DNA from 2 places in the Streptomyces sp. NPDC059787 genome. Region 1 is predicted to be linked to the other one. Evidence: riboswitches for the same ligand, from Rfam matches in the RefSeq annotation. Region 1 holds a riboswitch; the other holds the start of a gene.

The links. Region 1 has a riboswitch for cobalamin ahead of ACFV5H_RS08535 (prenyltransferase/squalene oxidase repeat-containing protein). Riboswitches for the same ligand answer to the same signal wherever they lie in the genome.
Region 2: it holds a riboswitch for cobalamin, as region 1 does, so the genes downstream of both, ACFV5H_RS16335 (ABC transporter substrate-binding protein) here and ACFV5H_RS08535 (prenyltransferase/squalene oxidase repeat-containing protein) in region 1, are expected to answer to the same signal.

What each region holds. Positions count from the first base shown of each region.
Region 1 is NZ_JBHWHX010000007.1:2,222-12,356, reverse strand. Features, by position in the region: gene ACFV5H_RS08550 (ABC transporter ATP-binding protein) at 1-737, opposite strand, end outside; gene ACFV5H_RS08545 (energy-coupling factor transporter transmembrane component T) at 734-1,963, opposite strand; gene ACFV5H_RS08540 (SCO2322 family protein) at 1,956-2,594, opposite strand; gene ACFV5H_RS08535 (prenyltransferase/squalene oxidase repeat-containing protein) at 2,591-3,817, opposite strand; cobalamin riboswitch at 3,930-4,069, opposite strand; gene ACFV5H_RS08530 (endo-1,4-beta-xylanase) at 4,171-5,577, opposite strand; gene ACFV5H_RS08525 (TetR family transcriptional regulator) at 5,822-6,520, opposite strand; gene ACFV5H_RS08520 (glycosyltransferase family 4 protein) at 6,727-8,280, shown strand; gene ACFV5H_RS08515 (class I SAM-dependent methyltransferase) at 8,274-9,026, shown strand; gene ACFV5H_RS08510 (prenyltransferase) at 9,023-10,099, shown strand.
Region 2 is NZ_JBHWHX010000014.1:135,712-145,846, reverse strand. Features, by position in the region: gene ACFV5H_RS16340 (ferric reductase-like transmembrane domain-containing protein) at 1-955, opposite strand, end outside; cobalamin riboswitch at 1,179-1,300, shown strand; gene ACFV5H_RS16335 (ABC transporter substrate-binding protein) at 1,349-2,374, shown strand; gene ACFV5H_RS16330 (FecCD family ABC transporter permease) at 2,371-3,486, shown strand; gene ACFV5H_RS16325 (ABC transporter ATP-binding protein) at 3,483-4,268, shown strand; gene ACFV5H_RS16320 (antibiotic biosynthesis monooxygenase family protein) at 4,211-4,528, opposite strand; gene ACFV5H_RS16315 (cupin domain-containing protein) at 4,548-5,006, opposite strand; gene ACFV5H_RS16310 (aldehyde dehydrogenase family protein) at 5,029-5,430, opposite strand; gene ACFV5H_RS16305 (CitMHS family transporter) at 5,558-6,853, opposite strand; gene ACFV5H_RS16300 (FadR/GntR family transcriptional regulator) at 7,216-7,929, shown strand; gene ACFV5H_RS16295 (aspartate/glutamate racemase family protein) at 8,164-8,859, shown strand; gene ACFV5H_RS16290 (sugar phosphate isomerase/epimerase family protein) at 8,856-9,692, shown strand; gene ACFV5H_RS16285 (isocitrate/isopropylmalate dehydrogenase family protein) at 9,730-10,135, shown strand, end outside.

The DNA.
Region 1 (10,135 bases):
AGGCGGCCCAGGCCGACCACCGGGGGGTGGACGGGGGAGACCGCCATCACCTCCGACGGGGCGCCGAGCCACGGCCGTTCGCCGGGGCCCGGCAGCAGGGCCACCTGGTCGGCGTACTGGATGACGCGTTCCAGGCGGTGCTCGGCCATGAGGACGGTGGTGCCGAGGTCGTGGACCAGGCGCTGGAGGACCGCGAGGACCTCCTCGGCCGCCGCGGGGTCGAGTGCGGAGGTCGGTTCGTCGAGGACCAGGACCCGGGGGTGCGGGGTGAGGACCGAGCCGATCGCCACGCGCTGCTGCTGGCCGCCGGAGAGGGTGGCGATGGGGCGGTCGCGGAGACCGGCGAGGCCGAGGAGGTCCAGGGTCTCCTCCACCCTGCGGCGCATCACGGCCGGAGGGAGGCCCAACGACTCCATGCCGTAGGCGAGTTCGTCCTCCACCGTGTCCGTCACGAAGTGGGAGAGCGGGTCCTGGCCCACCGTCCCCACGACGTCGGCGAGTTCGCGCGGCTTGTGGGTACGGGTGTCGCGGCCGGCGACCGTGACCCTGCCGTGCAGGGTGCCGCCGGTGAAGTGCGGGACCAGGCCGCTCACCGCGCCCAGCACCGTCGACTTGCCGACGCCGGACGGGCCGACGAGGAGCACCAGTTCACCCTCGGGGACCTCGAAGTCGACGCCGTGGACGGCGGGTTCGGCCGTTCCGTCGTACGTCACCGACACGTTCTCGAAGCGGATCACGTCGTCGGCTCCTTGCGGGTGTCCGTGGCCGCCTCGGGGGCGGGGGTGATGAGAGCGGGGAGCAGGCCGATCAGGACGGCCGCCGCCGGCCACAGGGGGAGCGTGGGCGCGACGAGCGGGACCACGCCGGGGTGCAGGGCCGCCGGGTCGCGGGAGGCGGCGAGGGTCAGGAGGGTCGCTACGGCGACTCCGGACGCCGTGACCAGCCAGGCTCTGGCGTCCCACGGGTCCGGGCGGTAGCGGGTGCGCAGGGTGCGCCGGCCGCCGAGCCACAGGCCCGCGAGGGCGGCGGCGACACCGGTGAGGAGGACGGGCAGGCCGTAGGTGCCGCCCTCGGCGGTGAGCAGTCCGTACGTGCCGGCGCAGACGCCGAGCAGACCGCCGAGGGTGAGGGCGGCGGTGGTACGGCGGACGGCGGGAGGCACCTGGGCGGTACGGCCGTATCCGCGGGCGTCCATCGCGGCGGCGAGGGCGACCGAGCGCTCCAACGCGCCCTCCAGGACCGGGAGTCCGACCTGGAGCAGGCCGCGTATGCCCTTGTCGTGCCGGCCCCGCAGCCGGCGGGCGGCGCGCAGGCGCTGGACGTCGGCGACGAGGTGGGGCGCGAAGGTGAGGGCGACGACGACGGCCACACCGAGTTCGTACAGGGCGCCGGGGAGGGATTTGAGGAGGCGGGAGGGGTTGGCGAGGGCGTTCGCGGCGCCCACGCAGATGAGGAGGGTGGCGAGACGGAGGGCGTCGTACAGGGCGAAGGCGAGGGCTTCGGCGGTGACCTTGCCGCCGAGGCGGATGCCCTGGGCCCAGTGGGGGAGGGGCATTTCGGGGAGGTGGATGAGCGTGTGTGTGCCGGGGATGGGGGAGCCGAGGACCACGGCGAAGGTGAGGCGGATGAGGATGACGGCGAGGGCGAGTTTGAGGAAGGCGCCGTAGGAGCGGGACCAGGGGGTGTGGGGGCGGCGGGTCGCCACGACGTAGGCGGAGACGGTGATGAGGAGGGTGAGGAGGAGGGGGTTGGTGGTGCGGGTGGCGGCTGTGCCGAGGGAGAGGGACCAGAGCCACCAGGCGCCGGGGTGGAGGTGGGTGCGGTGCCGGTGCTGTCGCTGGGCGGGGGGTGTTGCGCGGCCCGGCGTTCGCGGGGTGCCGCCGCGCCCACCCGTGCCGCCCCAGCGGCACGATTGCCCGCAGCCGGGCGGGCACGATTGCCCGCAGCCGGGTGCGTTACGCACGGCGGCGGGCCTGCCAGATGGCTGCTGCTCCGAGGAGGGCCACCACGGCGATTCCGGCTGTCAGGCCCACCGACGGGCCGCCCGAGTCGTCCGGCTCGGGCTTTTCCTCTGTGGAGGCGGGGGCCTTCTCCGCCGAGACCTGCTCTCCGCAGCCCTTCTCCGGGTAGCCCGCTATCGCGCAGAGCAGGGCGTTGGTGTCGTAGCGGAGGGGTTCGGCCACCGAGGCCAGGGCCTCGGCCGTGGTGGCGTCCTCGGGGACCTGGGCGCAGGCCGTGCGGCCGGCCGGCGGGGTCTCGCCGGACGGGGCGTCGGCGGGGGTGCCGAAGTCGATGACCAGGGCCACGCGTTTCCTGCCGTCGGCCGCCGGGGTCTGTGCGCAGATGGTGTCGAAGTCGGCGGTGCCACGCGGCTTCGTCGCGTCGGCGGAGTTCTCGCTGACGGAGAAGCGGAAGCCGTGGACGTCGCCGTCGGCGGGGCGGGCGAGGGACGGGCCCTGGTCGGCGTACGTCCATGCCGTGCCGTCCTGCTCCCAGAACGACCAGTAGCGGTAGCCGGCGGCCTGCGCCTGGCCCGCGCCCGCCGACAGGGGCAGGAGCGCGGCCAGGAACAGGACGGTGGCCCGGCGGATCACGGCTGCTGCCGCTTCGTACGGCCGCTGATCAGGAAGCCGATGCCGATGCCGGCGACCAGGCAGACGCCGACGAACCACCAGACACCGAAGCCGGAGTCCGATCCGGACTCGGACTCGTCCTTCTTCTCGTCCGCCTTGGCCTCCGTGGTCTTCTCGGCGGCCGGGCCGGTCGCGCCGAGCTGCTTCACCAGGTCCGTGCCGCCGAAGGCGCGCGGGTCGGCTCCGGCCGCGTGGGCGGCGAAGATCAGCTGGGCGTAGGCGGCGGGGCCGCCCTGGGCCGCCCAGCCGGCGGCGTTCTTCTCCAGCCAGGACAGGGACTTCCCGGCCTGCTCGCCGGCGCCCTGTGCGGCGAGCGCGACCACCGCGTCGGCGGTGTTGCCGTAGTCGGGCTGGTCCTCGGCGCCGGCGAGGGCGGAGGTGAGGTGGCCGTCCTCGGCGAGGGCGTCGGTGAGGTACGCGGCACCGTTGGCGGCGGCCTGCTCGGGGCCGTCGGCCTTCTCGCACGCCGCTTCCCCGGCGCCGTCCTTGCCGGGCTCGACGACCAGGCCCGCACCGAGCGAGCCGAGCACGCCCGCCGCCGTCGCGTCCGCGTTGGCGACCAGTTCGCCCTTCTTGTCCGGCTGGAAGGCGAACGCGCCCGCGCCGTCGCCCTCGCAGGGCAGCGCCAGCTTCAGCAGGGCGTCGTAGGGGGACTTGCCGTCCTTCTTCACCTCGGCCGGCTTCTCACCGGCGGCCGCGAGCGCGCCGACGACGACGGAGGTGGAGTTGGTGTCGCTGGCGCCGCCCGCCACATAGCCCCAGCCGCCGTCCTTGTTCTGCGCGGACTTCAGCCAGTCGACGGCCTTCTTCGTGACGTCGTCGTGGCCGCCGAGCGCGGCGAGGGCCTGGACGGCGGCGGCGGTCTGGTTGGTGTCGACCATCGTCTTCGCGTCGCACGCCTCGGCGGTGTCGGCGCGGTACGGGGCGAAGGAGCCGTCGGCGCACTGCTGGCCGGTGAGCCAGTCGACGGCCGCCTTCGACGGCTCGACACCGACCGTGTGCTGGGCGAGCAGGGCGAGCGACTGGCGCCAGACGCCGTCGTACTGCGGGTCGCTGTCGCCGTACAGGGCGGAGGGGAGCGTCCGGGACGGCGACGGGGACGGGGTGGTGTCGGCGGCGGCCGGGGTGGCGGCGCCGATCACGGCGACGGCGGCCAGGACCGCTGCGCTGCGGCGAACATTCATGATCGGCGGGTGCCTTCTTCCCTGCGGGGAGCCGGGCAGCGCGGGACACCCCGGCGGCTCGGCTCCGTATACCTCGACGGTGCCGGTGCGCCGGCGGGTCCGCCGGGCACGTGAGCCGGTCATGGACCGTGCGGGGCAGTCCGGCTCACCGCCCTGGCGGACGGTTCACGGTTGCGGGTCAGCGCCGGAATTGCACCGGCTTCCCCCCGTACGGTGTGATGACGACGCCGACACTCTACCCGCCCGTAGGGAAGGGGCCAGGGGTGGCTTCGGTGAGCAGGGTCACGTCAATCGTGGGACGCGCACCGCACCCGCACCCCCGGAAAGGGGAGCGCGGGTGCGGGTGGGCCGGGTCAGGAAGCCGTGCAGGCGCCGACCTGTGGCGGGGGCGAGGCGCCGCCGCTCACGGTGAAGCCGAAGCTGGTCGAGGCCCCGGCCGCGAGCGAGCCGTTCCAACTGGGGCGCACCGTCATGACGTTGCCGCTGCTGTCCCAGGTGGGTGAGCCGTTCCAGACGGAGAGGACCTTCTGCGGGGACGTCATGGTGACGTCCACGCTCCAGCCGGTGATCGGCGAGCTGCCCGCCGTGATCGTCACCTTGCCGTTGTAGCCGCTGCCCCACTGCTCCGCCGTGGTGTAGGTGGCGGTGCAGCCGGCACCCGGGGTGCCCGGGTCGTCGGGGTCGTCCGGGTCGTCGGGGTCGGTGGTGCCGCCCAGGGCGCTCAGCGCCGCGTCGTACGCGGGCTTCTTGTTGTAGTTGTCATCGAACAGCAGGGGAGTGCCGCTCGACCGCCACGAGTACTTGTCCGGGATGCCCCACACCGTGATGCCGGTGCAGCGCGTCACCGCGAGGCAGGCCCGTACGACGTTGCCGTAGTTGGTGGCCTGCGCCTGGCCCGAGCCCTCGATGTCCAGCTCGGTGATCTGCACGTCGACCCCGAGGTCGGCGAAGCGCTGGAGGTTGGCCCGGTAGTCGGAGGGGACGGGGGAGTTGGGGTTGAAGTGGGACTGGAAGCCGACGCAGTCGATCGGCACGCCACGGGACTTGAAGTCCTTGACCATGTCGTAGACGGCGTTGCTCTTCGCGTTGACGCCGTCGGTGTTGTAGTCGTTGTAGCAGAGCTTGGCGGCCGGGTCGGTCGCGCGGGCCGTGCGGAAGGCCTCCTCGATGAAGCCGTTGCCGAGCTTGTCCTGGAAGGGCGAGCTGCGCCGGGCGCCGCTGCCGCCGTCCTGGAACGCCTCGTTGACCACGTCCCAGGAGTGGATCTCGCCCTTGTAGTGGGTCATGACCTGGGTGATGTGGTTGTTCATGGCCGACCGGAGGTCGCTCGCGCCGAGTCCGGAGACCCAGCCGGGCAGCTGGGAGTGCCAGACCAGGGTGTGGCCGCGGACGTCCATGCCCTGGCTCCGGGCGTGGTTCACGATCTGGTCGGCGCGGCTGAAGCTGAAGGAGCCGCGGTTCGGCTCGACGGCGTCCCACTTCATCTCGTTCTCGGGCGTCACCGAGCTGAACTCGCGGTTCAGCGTGGCGGCGTACTGCGCCTCGCCCAGGTGGTTCGCGGCGACGGCGGCGCCGAAGTAGCGGCCCTTCTCGGCCGCCGCCGCGCCCAGGGTGCCGGCGGCGTGGGCGGTGGTCTGGGGGAGGGCGGCGAGCGCGGTGACGGTGAGCAGGGCGGTGGTGGTGGCGCCGAGGACGGCGCGCAGCCGGCCGTGCGCGGGGGTGCCGCCTCCGGCTCTCGTTCTCGTTCGCTTCCTGATCATGCGCATGTCATCCCTTCTCCGGTGGGTCCCGTGTCACGGGTGGGCGGGATTGCTGCCGTGCGGTCGAACGAAAGTTTCGGACTCGGCTCCGAATTGCTGCGGAGACGATACGGGCCACGGGGGAGGTGGTCAATCATTCGCACAGGGCGGGAGTCGTCGGCGTACGAGGGTGCGTGAAGTGAAAGCCCGCTACCAGCGTGGACGGAAAGGTGTCGAAAGTTTCGCCGGTGATTACCGGTGGGCGTCAGTGGTCGTCCGTGGTCCTCGGGCCCTTCGGGGCCGTCAGATCCATCAGACGGCACGCCGTCTCTATGTCGATCCTGACCTGGGCGATGGAGGCGCGGCCCGAGAGCCAGGTGATCAGGGCCGAGTGCCAGGTGTGCTCGATGACCCGGACGGCCGAGAGCTGCTCGGGTGTGGGATCGGTGAGCTCCATGGCGTCCAGGATGATCGTCGTGGTCTGCCGGGAGACCTGGTCGACCTCCGGACTCGCACTGCGGTCCGCGAACGTCAGGGCGCGCACCATCGCGTCGGCCAGGTGCGGCTCCCGCTGGAGCGCGCGGAAGGCCCGCATCAGGGTCTCCGCGACCCGCTCGGCCGGGGTCTCGCCGGCCGGCGGCTTCCTCCCCAGCGTGCCGTGCAGGGTCTCCAGCTGGTCCTGCATGGTCGCGACCAGGAGATGGATCTTGGACGGGAAGTAGCGGTACAGCGTGCCGAGCGCCACCTGCGAGGACTCCGCGACCTCGCGCATCTGCACCGCGTCGAAACCGCCCCGGCAGGCCAGCTGCGCGCACGCCCGCAGGATGCGGCGGCGCCGCGCCTCCTGGCGCTCGGTGAGCGGCGAGGCCGGGGCGGGCCGCGCGGTGCCGGGCCCCGCCGCCTTGCCCGCCTTGTCCGTTGTGGCTGCCCTGGCCGCCTTGTCCCTGTTGGCTTCCGCAGGCATGGGTCCCGTCCGTGACAGTCGGTGAGGGTGGATGATCAGACAGCATGGCATGTCGTCCGTCGTGGCGTGAATCACCTGATCCACTGCTCCCAGTACCCCTACCTGCCGGTAGATTCGGATCCTCCGAACGATCAACTCTGAAACTTGTTCTAGATCAGCGTCCCGGCGTAATCTCGCGGGACAGTGCAGGGAGAAGGGGGCCCAGAGTGACCGCTGAGGCCAGTCAGGCCGGGCCCTCGCGGGGGCCCGCATCCGACGGCTTGCGACCGCTCCGCATCGCACTCCTCACCTATAAGGGAAACCCGTTCTGCGGCGGGCAGGGCGTCTACGTACGCCACCTCTCCCGCGAACTCGCCCGCCTCGGACACCGCGTCGAGGTCATCGGCGCCCAGCCGTACCCCGTCCTCGATGAGATCCACGACGAGATCCACGACGAGGACCGCGGCGAGGACCGCGGCGGCCCCACCCTCACCGAACTGCCCAGCCTCGACCTCTACCGCCAGCCGGACCCCTTCCGCACTCCGAAGCGCGACGAGTACCGGGACTGGATCGACGCGCTCGAGGTCGGCACGATGTGGACCGGCGGCTTCCCCGAGCCGCTGACGTTCTCCCTGCGCGCCCGCCGCCATCTGCGCGCCCGCCGCGGCGACTTCGACGTCGTCCACGACAACCAGACCCTCGGCTACGGCCTGCTCGGCGACCTCGGCGCCCCCCTGGTGACCACCATCCACCACCCCATCACCGTCGACCGGCGGCTGGAGCTGGACGCCGCCGAGAACTGGCAGCGGCGCTACTCGGTGCGCCGCTGGTACGCCTTCACGCGGATGCAGAAGAGGGTGGCGCGCCGCCTGCCGTCCGTGCTCACCGTCTCCGGCAGCTCCCGCCAGGAGATCGTCGACGATCTCGGCGTACGGCAGGACCGTGTCCACGTCGTCCACATCGGCGCCGACACCGACCTGTTCGCGCCCGATCCGTCGGTGCCGGTCGTGCCGGGCCGGATCGTGACCACGTCCAGCGCGGACGTACCGCTGAAGGGGCTGGTCTTCCTCGTCGAGGCGCTGGCGAAGGTGCGGGCCGAGCAGCCCGGGGCACACCTCGTCGTGGTCGGCAAGCGGCCCGTGGAGGGGCCCGTCGCGCAGGCCGTGGAGCGGTACGGCCTCGAAGGCGCCGTCGAGTTCGTCAAGGGCATCTCGGACGCCGAACTCGTCGACCTCGTGCGGTCGGCGCAGGTCGCGTGCGTGCCGTCGCTGTACGAGGGGTTCTCCCTGCCGGCCGCCGAGGCCATGGCCACGGGCACCCCGCTGGTCGCCACCACCGGCGGGGCGATCCCCGAGGTGGCCGGCCGCGACGGCGAGACGTGTCTCGCCGTACCGCCCGGCGACGCGGGGGCGCTGGCCGCCGCGCTGACCCGGCTGCTCGGCGACCCGGAACTGCGCGCCCGGCTCGGGGCGGCCGGACGGGAGCGGGTGCTGCGGCACTTCACCTGGGCGCGTGCGGCCCAGGGCACGGTGGCCCGCTACCGCGAGGCGATGGCGGGTGCGGGCCGGGACACGGCCGCGGCCCGCTCCGGTGCCCGGGCTGCCGACCTCGCCGGGACCCGGCCCGCGGACCGTGCCGCGACCGGGGCCGTCGACCACCCCGCGCCCGCGACCCCCGACGCCCCGGTCGCCGGGGACGCCGGTCCCGACACCCCCACGGACACGGCCGCCGCCGTGCACGCAGCCGACACCTCCGACCGCGAAAGCAGGGCCACGTGCTGACCGTCGACTTCTCCCGGTTCCCGCTCGCCCCGGGCGACCGCGTCCTGGACCTCGGCTGCGGGGCCGGCCGGCACGCCTTCGAGTGCTACCGGCGCGGCGCGCAGGTCGTGGCGCTGGACCAGAACGGCGAGGAGATCCGCGAGGTCGCCAAGTGGTTCGCGGCGATGAAGGAGGCCGGGGAGGCACCCGCCGGGGCCACCGCCACCGCCATGGAGGGCGACGCCCTCGCCCTGCCCTTCCCCGACGAGTCCTTCGACGTCGTCATCATCTCCGAGGTGATGGAGCACATCCCGGACGACAAGGGCGTCCTCGCCGAGATGGTGCGCGTGCTCAAGCCCGGCGGCCGGATCGCCATCACCGTGCCGCGCTACGGCCCGGAGAAGGTGTGCTGGTCGCTGTCCGACGCCTACCACGAGGTCGAGGGCGGCCACATCCGCATCTACAAGGCGGACGAACTGCTGGCGAAGATCCGCGGGGCGGGCCTGCGTCCGTACGGCACGCATCACGCGCACGCGCTGCACTCGCCGTACTGGTGGCTGAAGTGCGCGTTCGGCGTGGACAACGACAAGGCGCTGCCGGTACGGGCGTACCACAAGCTGCTGGTCTGGGACATCATGAAGAAGCCGCTGGCCACCCGGGTCGCGGAGCAGGCGCTGAACCCGCTGATCGGCAAGAGCTTCGTGGCGTACGCGACCAAGCCGCACCTGCCGCGCGCCGCGGCCGGGGCCGAGGCGGACGCCACGTGACGACCCCCCGGACCGAACACCTGGTCCTGCCCGGGGTCCTCACGGCCGGCCAGGCCGCCGCGACCGTCGCCGGCATCCTCGCGGTGCAGCGGGAGGACGGGGCGATCCCGTGGTTCCGGGGGCACCACCTCGACCCGTGGGACCACGTCGAGGCCGCGATGGCCCTGGACACGGCGGGCGAGCACGACGCCGCCGAACGGGCCTATCTGTGGCTGGCCCGGCACCAGTTGGCGGACGGCTCCTGGTACGCGGCCTACGCCGACGGCGACCCGCTCGACGTCACCGACCGGGGCCGGGAGACCAACTTCGTCGCCTACATCGCGGTCGGGGTGTGGCACCACTACCTCTCCACCGGCGACGACACGTTCCTGGACCGCATGTGGCCCGTGGTGTGCGCGGCGGTGGAGTTCGTGCTGCGGCTGCAGCAGCCCGGCGGGCAGATCGGCTGGCGGCGCGACGACGACGGCACGCCCACCGCGGACGCGCTGCTCACCGGCTCCTCGTCCGTCCACCACGCGCTGCGCTGCGCGCTCGCCATCGCCGAGCAGCGCGAAGAGCCGCAGCCGGACTGGGAGTTGGCGGCGGGCGCGCTGCGGCACGCGATCCGGCACCACCCGGAGCGGTTCCTGGACAAGGACCGCTACTCCATGGACTGGTACTACCCGGTGCTCGGCGGCGCGCTCACCGGCGCGGAGGCCAAGGCCCGTGTCGAGGAGGGCTGGGACCGTTTCGTCGTCCCCGGACTCGGGGTGCGCTGCGTGGTGCCCAACCCGTGGGTGACCGGCGGCGAGTCGGCCGAACTCGCCCTGGCCCTCTGGGCGATGGGCGAGTCCGACCGCGCGCTGGAGGTGCTCCAGTCGATCCAGCACCTGCGCGATCCGGAGACCGGCCTGTACTGGACGGGCTACGTCTTCGACGACGACGCGATCTGGCCGCGCGAACTGACCACCTGGACCGCCGGCTCACTGCTCCTGGCGGTCGCCGCCCTCGGCGGCCACGAGGCCACCTGCGCGGTGTTCGGCGGCGACCACCTGCCCAGGGGCCTGGACCCGGACTGCTGTTCCCTCACCTGAGCCGGCCGGGGCCTCGTCGAAGGTGCTGTGTTCACT
Region 2 (10,135 bases), on a different contig from region 1:
CCGTCGCGGGCGGATGGGTCGGACGGTCCCGTCCGCCGTCACGGCCGGACACCACCACGGCGACCAGTCCGACGACGACGGCTGCGACGGCGACCCGTCCCGCCGCCCGCACCCACCACCCCGGCCGGGCCGCGTCCCCGCCGGGGGAGCCCAGCCGCTCGGCCCGTCGGGCCGGTCTCAGCAGACGCAGCAACAGCAGTACCGCGACCGGCAGTTGCAGCAGCCACAGGACGGTGCGCGGCCACTCCCCGTACCAGACGTTGGTGCCGTAGAGCAGCGTGTGCCACACGCTCAGCACGTAGACGACGATCACGAAGCGGTGCAGCCGGCGCCAGGTGTTCGCTCCGATGCGGTGCCGGACGTAGAACAACAGCCCGAGCGGGATCGCCAGGTACAGGGCGCCCTGTCCGAGCGGGATGGCGATCCTGCCGGTGCCGGAGTCGTACCAGCCGGGCACGAAGCTGTCGGCGAAGGCCACCCACAACCGTTCCGCCCAGTCCACCTTCGTCTCGTAGCGCACGAGTTCCGCCGCGAACATCAGCGCGTGCGCGAACATCAGCGCCATGGTCGTCAGGCTCGTGGTGCGGTGCCAGCGCTCCAGCACCTGCCGGGAGACCGGCAGCCGGGCGGGGCGCGGCCCCGACAGCAGCAGACCGAGCATGACCGTGCCCCACGCCCACAGCAGCCCCGACCAGCCGAACGCCTGGCTGAGCAGGTACATCCAGTAGGTGCCGGGGTCGTCCATGAACGGCATGACCGCGACGGTGTCCGAAGCACCCGATTCCATGCGCGCCCACAGGAGGGCGAACACGAGCGCCGTGACCACCACCGCCGCGGTGGCGTCGGGCAGGGCGGACCGCAGATCGCCGCGCAGAGCGACACGGTCCCCGGGAAGCCGTCGCCTTCCGGGCGGGGCTGCTGCCTCTTCTTCGTCCGGCCTCGTGTCTGACGTCATCAGGGGCCTCCCGGGCACGGGCCACCGCAGCGGCGGTGCGCATGTGGCGTGAGGCAACAAGTCTGAACTGAGGGGATGGTGATGCCCGAGGCGGTATCCGGCCAGACTGGCCGTGTACGCCGTCGAACGTGCCTCCAGCGCGTTGCGTGCGGCAGGGGCCGCACGCCCTTTTGCCGTCGACTCGGGGAAACGTAGGATCACCTGGTCATCGCCGCGACGGGAGACAGGAAGCCGGTGCGAATCCGGCACGGTCCCGCCACTGTGACCGGGGAGCGCCCCTCCGACATGCCACTGCGCACCGCGCGGGAAGGCGGAGGGAACGTCGATCCGGGAGTCAGGACACTGGTCCGTCGCGGGCCCGATCCGAGGAGCGCGGACTCCAGGAGGCTTCACGTGTCCCAGCTGTTCACCCCTGCCCGCACGCGCGGGCTCCTTCGTGCCACGGCCGCTGCCGTGGCTCTTTCGTCCCTGCTGCTGACCACCGGCTGCGGTTCGTCCGACGAGGGCGGCGGGGACGCGAAGGCCACCGCCGCCGCGCCCACGGGCTTCCCGGTCACCATCGACAACTGCGGCGTGAGGACGACGTACGACAGGCCGCCGTCGCGGGTGGTCACCGTTCACCAGCACCCGGCGGAACTCATGCTCGCCCTCGGCCTGAAGGACCGCATGGTCGGCACGGCCTTCCCCGACTCCGCCGTCCTGCCCGAGCTGAGGAAGGACTACGAGGCGATCCCCGAACTGGCGGAGAGGGAACCGTCGTTCGAGAAGATCCTGGACGCCGGACCCGAACTCGTCTACGGCGGCTACGGCAGCGCCTTCGCCGAGAACGAGGGCCGCTCCCGCAAGGCGTTCGCCGACGCCGGCATCGACACCTACCTCAACCGCGAGTACTGCGGCAAGAAGCGGGTGACGATGAAGGACACCTACGACGAGATCCGCACCATCGGCACGATCTTCGGTGTCCCGGACCGGGCCGACAAGCTGGTCGCGGACCTCGAGGGCCGCGTCGGCAAGGCCGCCGGCAAGGTGAAAGGCGAGCCCGAGGTGTCCGTCTTCGTCTACGACAGCGGCGACAAGAGCGCCTTCACCGCGGGCGGCAAGAGCCTGGGCACCGAGCTGATCCGGCTGGCCGGCGGCGAGAACGTCTTCGCCGACCTCGACGACGTCTTCGGCGACGTCTCCTGGGAGCAGGTCGTCGAGCGCAAACCGGAGGTCATCGCCGTCTACGACTACGCCGGCGCCGGAAGCGTGGAGGAGAAGAAGGAGTTCCTGCTCTCCCAGCCCGCGCTCGCGGACGTACCCGCCGTCAGGAACAAGCGGTTCGTCGTCCTGCCGCTGACCGCCACCCTGGTCGGCATCCGTTCGGCCTACGCGGTCGAGGACCTGGCCCGCGGACTGCACCCCGCGAGCTTCCGGTGACCCAGGCCGCCACCGGCACGCCCACCGAGCGGACGGTTCGACGGCGGAAGGCCACCGGGTCAGGAACAGGCCGTACACGGTTGGCCGTCACGCTGCTGGTCCTCACCGCCCTCCTCCTCGTCTCCGCGACCGCGGGCCTCGCGATCGGCTCCGTGCACGTGCCGCCCGGCCAGGTGTGGGGCATCGTGACGCACACGCTGGGCGCCGACTGGCAGCAGCCGGACTGGTCACGGGCCCGGGAGACCATCGTGGTGGACGTGCGGGCGCCGCGGGTGCTGCTCGGCGCGGTCACCGGCGCCGGCCTCGCGGTGATCGGCACCGCCCTGCAGGCCCTGGTGCGCAACCCGCTCGCCGAGCCGTACCTGCTCGGCGTCTCCTCCGGTGCATCCCTCGGCGCGGTCTCCGTGATCGTGTTCGGGGTCACCCTCTTCGGGCCCCTCTCCCTGTCGGTGGCCGCCTTCGTCGGAGCCCTGGGCGCGCTCCTACTCGTCTACGCCACCGCCCGCACCGGCGGCCGCATCACCTCGTCCCGGCTGGTGCTGTCCGGAGTGGCCATCGCCGCGGTGCTCACCGCGGTCCTCGATCTGCTGCTGCTCACCACCGACCGCGGCAACGAAGCCCGCGCGGTCCTCGCCTGGACCCTCGGCGGCCTCGGCGGCGTCAACTGGGGCACGCTGTGGCTGCCGAGCACTGCCCTGCTGCTCGGTGTCGGCGTCCTCCTGGCACAGGCCCGCAACCTGAACCTGCTGCTGGCCGGCGAGGAGGCGGCCACCACGATGGGGCTGGACGTGGCCCGCTTCCGCGCCCGGCTGTTCGTCGTGCTCTCCCTCGTCACGGGCGTGCTGGTCGCGGCGGCCGGACCGATCGGCTTCGTCGGTCTGATGATGCCCCACATCGTGCGCCTGTTCGTCGGCGGCGACCACCGCCGGGTCCTGCCGACGGCGGCACTCGGCGGAGCGGTCTTCCTCGTCTGGGCCGACATCGCCGCACGGACGATCGCCGCGCCGATGGAGATACCCGTCGGCGTCCTCACGGCCCTGTGCGGCGGGCCGTTCTTCCTGTGGCTGATGCGCCGGGACGCCCGGCGCGGCACCGACCGAGGAGTGGCATGACCGCGACCGAACTGAGCGTCGACGGCGTCACGCTCACCGCCGGGGCCCGCCATCTGGTGCGTGACGTCTCCCTGACCGCCCGCCCGGGCGAGACCATCGGTCTCGTCGGCCCCAACGGCAGCGGGAAGTCCAGCCTCCTGCGCACCGTCTACCGCGTCCTGCGCCCCGACACCGGCCAGGTCCGCGTCGACGGCAGTGACGCCTGGTCGCTGCCGGTGCGGCAACTGGCCCGCACCGTGGCGGCGGTGGTCCAGGACTCGGCAGCCGACTTCGACCTCGCCGTCCGCGAGGTCGTCGCCATGGGCCGCACCCCGCACAAACGACTCCTCGCCGGCGACACCCCCGAGGACGCCGACCTCGTCGACTCCGCGCTCCTCGCGGTCGACGCCGTCCACCTGGCCGACCGCCCCTTCGACCGGCTCTCCGGTGGCGAGCGCCAACGCGTCCTCATCGCGCGCGCCCTCGCCCAGCAGCCCACCCTCCTCGTCCTCGACGAACCCACCAACCACCTCGACATCCGGCATCAGCTGTCCGTGCTCGGCACCCTGCGCCGCCTGCCCGCCACCGTGCTGCTCGCCCTGCACGACCTCAACCTGGCCGCCTACTACTGCGACCGCCTCTACGTCCTGCACGACGGTGAGGTCACCGCCTCCGGAGCGCCCGCCGAGATCCTCACCCCCCGACTCCTGGCCGAGGTCTACGGAGTGGCGGCGGAAGTCGCCACTCATCCGCGCACGGGCGCTCCGCAGGTGACGTTCCTCCCCGAAGAACCACGCGGTTGAAGGGCCGACCCGGTCCTGCCCCGTGCCCGTCCTCGCCACTTGGCGAAGCCCTCGGAGCCGCGGAAGGCGACGGTGTGGTGCTCGACCGTCTCCCAGCGGACCGTCAGCCGGTAGCGCGAGAGGTGTTCGGGGCTGCGGTGCAGATCGACGCCGTCGCAGTCGTCGGCCGCGAGGAAGTAGGGAAGGGCCTGGGCGACGGCTTCCTCGAACTCCTTCTCCCGACCCGGCCGGACCTCGATCCGGGCGATTTCGGTGATCACGTGGTGCTGCTTCCTGGGGTCAGTCGCGGTTCTCGGCGGCGGCCTTGGCGTGTTCGGCGTCGACGCGCGCGGTGACGCCCGTCTCCACGAGGGTGCGGGTGGCGTCGACGGAGGCGTAGATCCACAGGATGCGCATCGGCTCGGTGGCGGAGGCGTTGCGGAAGCGGTGGGGGGTGCCGGCGGGGACGTAGGTGGTGTCGAAGCGGGTGACGTGGTGTTCGGTGCCGTCGATCTCCACGACGGCGTCGCCTTCGAGGATGGTGACGCTCTCCGGGCAGTTGTGGGTGTGCGGGGCGATGCCCGCGCCGCCGTCGAAGAGGGTCTGGCCGGTGAGGAAGACCTCGGCGCCGACGGCCCGGGTGACCAGGGGGATGGTGCGGGCGCCGCCGCCGCGGCTGAAGGCGGTCAGCTCGGCGGGTCGCAGCACGGCGGGCGGGAAGGAGGCGAAGCAGGGCTCGTCGGTGGGGTGCCGGTGCACGGAGTTCTCCAGGTGGGGGTGGTCAGGCCGCCGGGCCGATCCGGACGGTCTTGGTGTTGGTGAACTCGCGGATGCCCTCGGCGCCGAGCTCGCGGCCGTAGCCGGACTTCTTGATGCCGCCGAAGGGCGGGCGGGGGTCGGAGGCGACCATGCCGTTGACGAAGACGGCGCCGGCGTCGATGACGCGGGCGATGCGGCGGGCCCGGTCCAGGTCGGTCGTCCACAGGGCGGCGCCCAGGCCGTACTCGGTCCGGTTGGCCAGGCGGCCCGCGCCGAGGCCGCCGCGTCGAGGATGCCGTCGACCTCCTCGGCGGACTGCGGTGTGCAGCGGGCGAGTTCGGTACCGGTGGCCGGGTCGGTGGAAACGATCACCAGGAGGTCTCTCCGGTGTGCTCGACGGTGCGTCGGATCCCGGCCGCGGCATCGGCGGTGCCCGGTGCACCGCCGGTACCGCGGGCTCGGGTGGCGGGGTTGTCCAGCACGGTGCCGACCGCACCGGTGACGGCGGCGGCCCGCCGGACACGGGGAAACCCACGGGATGTCGCGCCGGCTCAGGTGACGCTGATGGCTCCGGTGAGGAGGGCGAAGGCGATGTAGGCGAGGGAGACGAGGACGCCCCAGCGCAGGGCGTGCTTCTGGAAGTCGCCGAGTTCCGCCTTGACCAGTCCGAGGAGGACCCACAGGGGCGCGCTGGTGGGGCCCATCATGTGCAGGATCTGACCGATGGCGCCGGCCCGGGCGATCTCGTTGGCGGGGATGCCGTAGTGGGCGGCGGATTCGGCGAGGACGGGGACGACGCCGAACCAGTAGCCGTCGTTGGACATGAAGAAGCCGAGCGGCAGGGCGAGGATCGCGGTGAACAGCGGGATGACGCTGCCCCAGCCGTCCGGGACGATCGAGAGGGCGGCGTCGGCCATGGCCTTGATCATGCCGGAGTCGGTCATGATGCCGGTGAAGACGCCGGCGGCCAGGACGAGGATCATCACGGGGACCGCGTTGGACGCCTGGCGCTTGATGAGCTCCTGCTGGTCGCCGATGGAGCGGATGTTGACCAGCAGGGCGATGACGAACGCGACCATGAACAGCACCAGGAGGTCGGCGACCTCGGCGATGAGCAGCACCATCAGCAGCAGGGTGAGAGCGGCGTTGAACCACATGCGCCAGTCGGCCTCGACCGGCTCGAACGCCTCGCCGGAGGCGATCTCCAGCTTGTAGGCGGCCAGCTTCTCGGCGTCGAGCTTGCCGCGCTCGCGCAGGCCGAGCCAGTAGGCGACGGCGATGATGGCCAGGCTGGTGAGGGCCATGGGGCCGATCATGTGGACGAAGTACTCGGTGGCGCTCAGGTGCAGGACGCTGATGCCGCGGGTGGCGGCGCCGCCCCAGGGGGTGGTGCCGGAGATGGTGCCCAGCGACATGGCCGCCAGGGTCGCCAGGATGAGGGGGTTCATGCCCAGGCGCCGGTAGACGGGCAGGAACGCCGAGCAGACGATCATGTAGCTGGTGGTGCCGTCACCGTCGAGGGCGACGCACAGCGACAGTACGGCGGTGCCGACGACGATGCGGACCGGGTCGCCCTTGGAGGCGCGGACGATGGCCTGGACGATCGGCTCGAAGAGCTTGCACTCCATCATCAGGCCGAAGTAGAGGACGGCGAAGAGCAGCAGCGCCGCGGTGGGCGCGACGGTGTCCAGACCGTTCATGATCATGTCGCCGAGCTCGGTGCCCTTGCCTGCGACGGCGGCGGCGGCGATCGGGGTGAGCATGATGGCGGTGAACGCGGAGAGGTGTTTCCGCATCACGAGCAGCATGAAGCTGCCCAGGGTGGCGAAGCCGAGGACGGCGAGCATCGTTGCTCCTTGGGGCAGGGCGGAGGGCCGCCGGTCTGGCGGCGGCGCAGGACGGCGCGTGGGTTCAGTGCGTGTCGGTTCGGGCGACGACCGGCAGCGCACACGGGGCCGTACTCGGCTCGTGCGTCGGGTCGGTCATGGTACGTGCGGCTCCTGTACGGCGGCTCGGCGGGCGCACGGGCGTGGCGGGCGGTGGCCCGGGGGGAACGTCAGGGGTGCGCCTGGCATGACTGGGACATCCGGGGCCGACACGGGGAAGGACGGGTGACTCGGACCCGTCGACTTCCGGACAACCGGTTTACCGGATTGCCGGTAGGTAACTAGAATCCGGCCATCGCGTCAATACCGAAGTGAGGAAATCGATGGCCGAACTCGCCAGGATCACGGTCGAGCCGCGTGAGCCGCTGGCCACAGAGGTCTCCCGCCGCCTGATCGACTACCTGATGTCCGGCGAGGTCCAGCCCGGCGACCGCATCCCCTCGGAGCGGCAGCTGACCGAGATGCTCGGGGTGAACCGGCCCACCGTGCGCGAGGCGATCAAGTCGCTCGGCTTCCTCGGCCTGCTGGAGATCCGGCAGTCCAGTGGGACGTACTTCCGCGGCACCGACTCCGACGTGCTCTACCGCCTGTTCGAGCTGGGGCTCGTCCTCGGCGAGCGGGGCGCCCGGGACATGGTGCAGGCGCGCGCCGAGCTGGAGGTCGTCGTCGCCGGCCTGGCCGCGCAGACGCGCGACGAGGCGGGCGTCGAGCTGCTGCGGGCCCGCCTGACGGCGATGCGGGAGTGCCCGGACGAGGAGTTCCCCGAGGCGGACACCGCCTTCCACGCCGCCCTCGGCGAACTGGCCGGCAACACCGTGCTGCGGGACATGCTCAAGGGCATGCGCGCGATGATCCAGCGCGGCTGGGTGGAGCGCACCGGGGCCGTGCGCTCCCGCGAGGTCGCCTACGGCGACCACGTGCCGATCTTCGAGGCGGTCGCGCGCGGCGACGCGGACGCCGCCCGTACGGCGATGGCCCGGCACATGGACGGCGCGTCCCGGCGCCTGATGAAGGCGCTCGAACAGCGCGAGGGATAGCGGCCGCCGCCAGGCGCCGGGCCGGTCCCGGCGCCCCGCGGCCCACCCGCACGAACAACCGGTTGACCGGTTAACCGGTTAGGCCTACAGTGGCGGCGCGGCACCGCGACACCACGCTGCCGTCCCCCGTCTCGGGCCTGTTCCCCCGCCGTCACGGACGTTCCCGCGCCGGCCGGAGAAGACCCGCGGTCGGGACCCTTGCCGGTCCCCGCCTACCGGAAGAGGAAGAACCCGGTGATCGAACCCCACCCCCTGGTCGCCATGATCCACGCCGTGCCGGCCGCGCACCGCATCGCCCATGAGGCGTTCGCCCAGGAGTTCCCGCAGGCCACGGCCTGGAACGTGCTGGACGACCGCCTGCTGGACGACGCCCGCGAGGCCGGCGGACTCACCGGCGCACTGCGCCGGCGCATGCTCCGTCTGATCGGGCACGTGATGGACGGCGGCGCCCAGGGTCTGCTGCTGACCTGCTCCTCCTACGGGGAGGTGGTGGACACCGCCCGGACGCTGTGGAAGGTGCCCGTGCTCAAGTCGGACGAGTCGATGTTCAAGGCCGCGCTGGCCGGCCCGTACCGGCGTCTCGCCGTCGTCGCCTCCACGCCGCCCGCCGTTCCGGCCGCCGTCGCCCAGCTCGAAGCACTCGTCCCGGCCGCCCGCCCGGACCGTCCGGTCGACATCGTGACCGCCCTGAGCGAGGAGGCCGCCGTCGCGGCCGACCCCGAGACCGCCGCCCGTCACCTGGCGGACGCCCTTCACACGGCCGGGGGCGCCGACGCCGACGCGGTGCTGCTGGCCCAGTACTCGCTCACCCCGGCGCGCGACGCCCTGGCCGCCCTGCTGGGCGTGCCGGTGCTGGACGGTGCCGGTGCCGCCGCCCGTGAACTGCGCGGTCTGCTCGTCCCGGCCGGGGCACCGGCGGTCGCGTCATGAGCGCGGGGCCGCCCTGGCCGCTGGCCTACACCGTCTCCGGTGACGACTGCGCCTCCCCCATGCCGCTCGGCCACACGGCGCCTCTCGCCGAGGCCGTCCGTGACCTGGCCGAACTCGGCTACGACGGGGTGGAGGTACAGGTGCGCGAGGTCGGTGCCCAGGACGCCGAAACCCTGACGCGGACCGTCGAGGCCGCCGGCCTCGAGGTCCTGGGCGTCGGCACCGGACCGGTCGCGGCCCAGGACCGGCTGACGCTGACCGACCCGTCGCCCGACGTGCGCCGGCACGCCCTGGGCCGCCTGCTGGGCGCCGCCCGGCTCGCCGGCGAGCTGGGTGTGCCGGTCACGCTCGGCCAGACCCGCGGCACGTTCCTGCCGGGGCTGGAGGACGTACAACGTGTCTGGGCCGAACGCGCTGTGCGGCAGCTGGCCGAGGAGGCGGCCACGCACGGCGGTCGCCTGCTGCTGGAGCCGCAGTCGCGTACCAGCACCTCGCTGTGGCACACCCCGGCCGAGGCCCTCGCCTTCATCGACTCGCTCGATGTGCCGACCGGGCTGGTGCTGGACACCCACCACCTCGACGCCGAGGGCATCGACGCGGTACAAGCCGTCGCCGGCCACACCGGTGTCACCGGCTGCCTCCAGCTCGCCGCCGCCTCGACCCGAGGCCCCCTGACCGTCGGCGACCCCCGGCTCCCCGCCCTCCTCACCGCTCTCCGGGCCGGCGGCTTCACCGGCTGGCTGACCCTGGAGCACACCCAGGACGGCGACAGCACCAGGGCCGCCGCCCGCTCCTGGACCGCGCTCGCCGACGCGGCGGCCGTCCTGTCCTGACCCCACCACCCCTGTTTCTTCGAGAGGAACCCGCACCATGAGCACCAAGACCTACCGCCTCGGCGTCCTCGAGGGCGACGGCATCGGCCCCGAGATCGTCCCCTCCTCCGTCGAGATCGCCACCGCCGCCGCGCAGGCCGCCGGCGTCTCCGTCGACTGGGTCACCCTGCCGCTCGGCGCCTCCGCCATCGAGACCCACGGCACCCCGGTCCCCGAGGAGACCAAGGACGCCCTGGCCGGCCTGGACGGCTGGTACCTCGGCCCGCACGACTCCGTGTCCTACCCCGAGCCGCACAAGTCCGCGCTCAACCCCTCGGGCACCCTGCGCAAGCACTTCCAGCTCTTCGCCAACATCCGCCCCGCCAAGAGCTTCCCCGGCGCCAAGGCCGTCTGCGACAACGCCGACCTGGTCATCGTCCGCGAGAACACCGAGGGCTTCTACG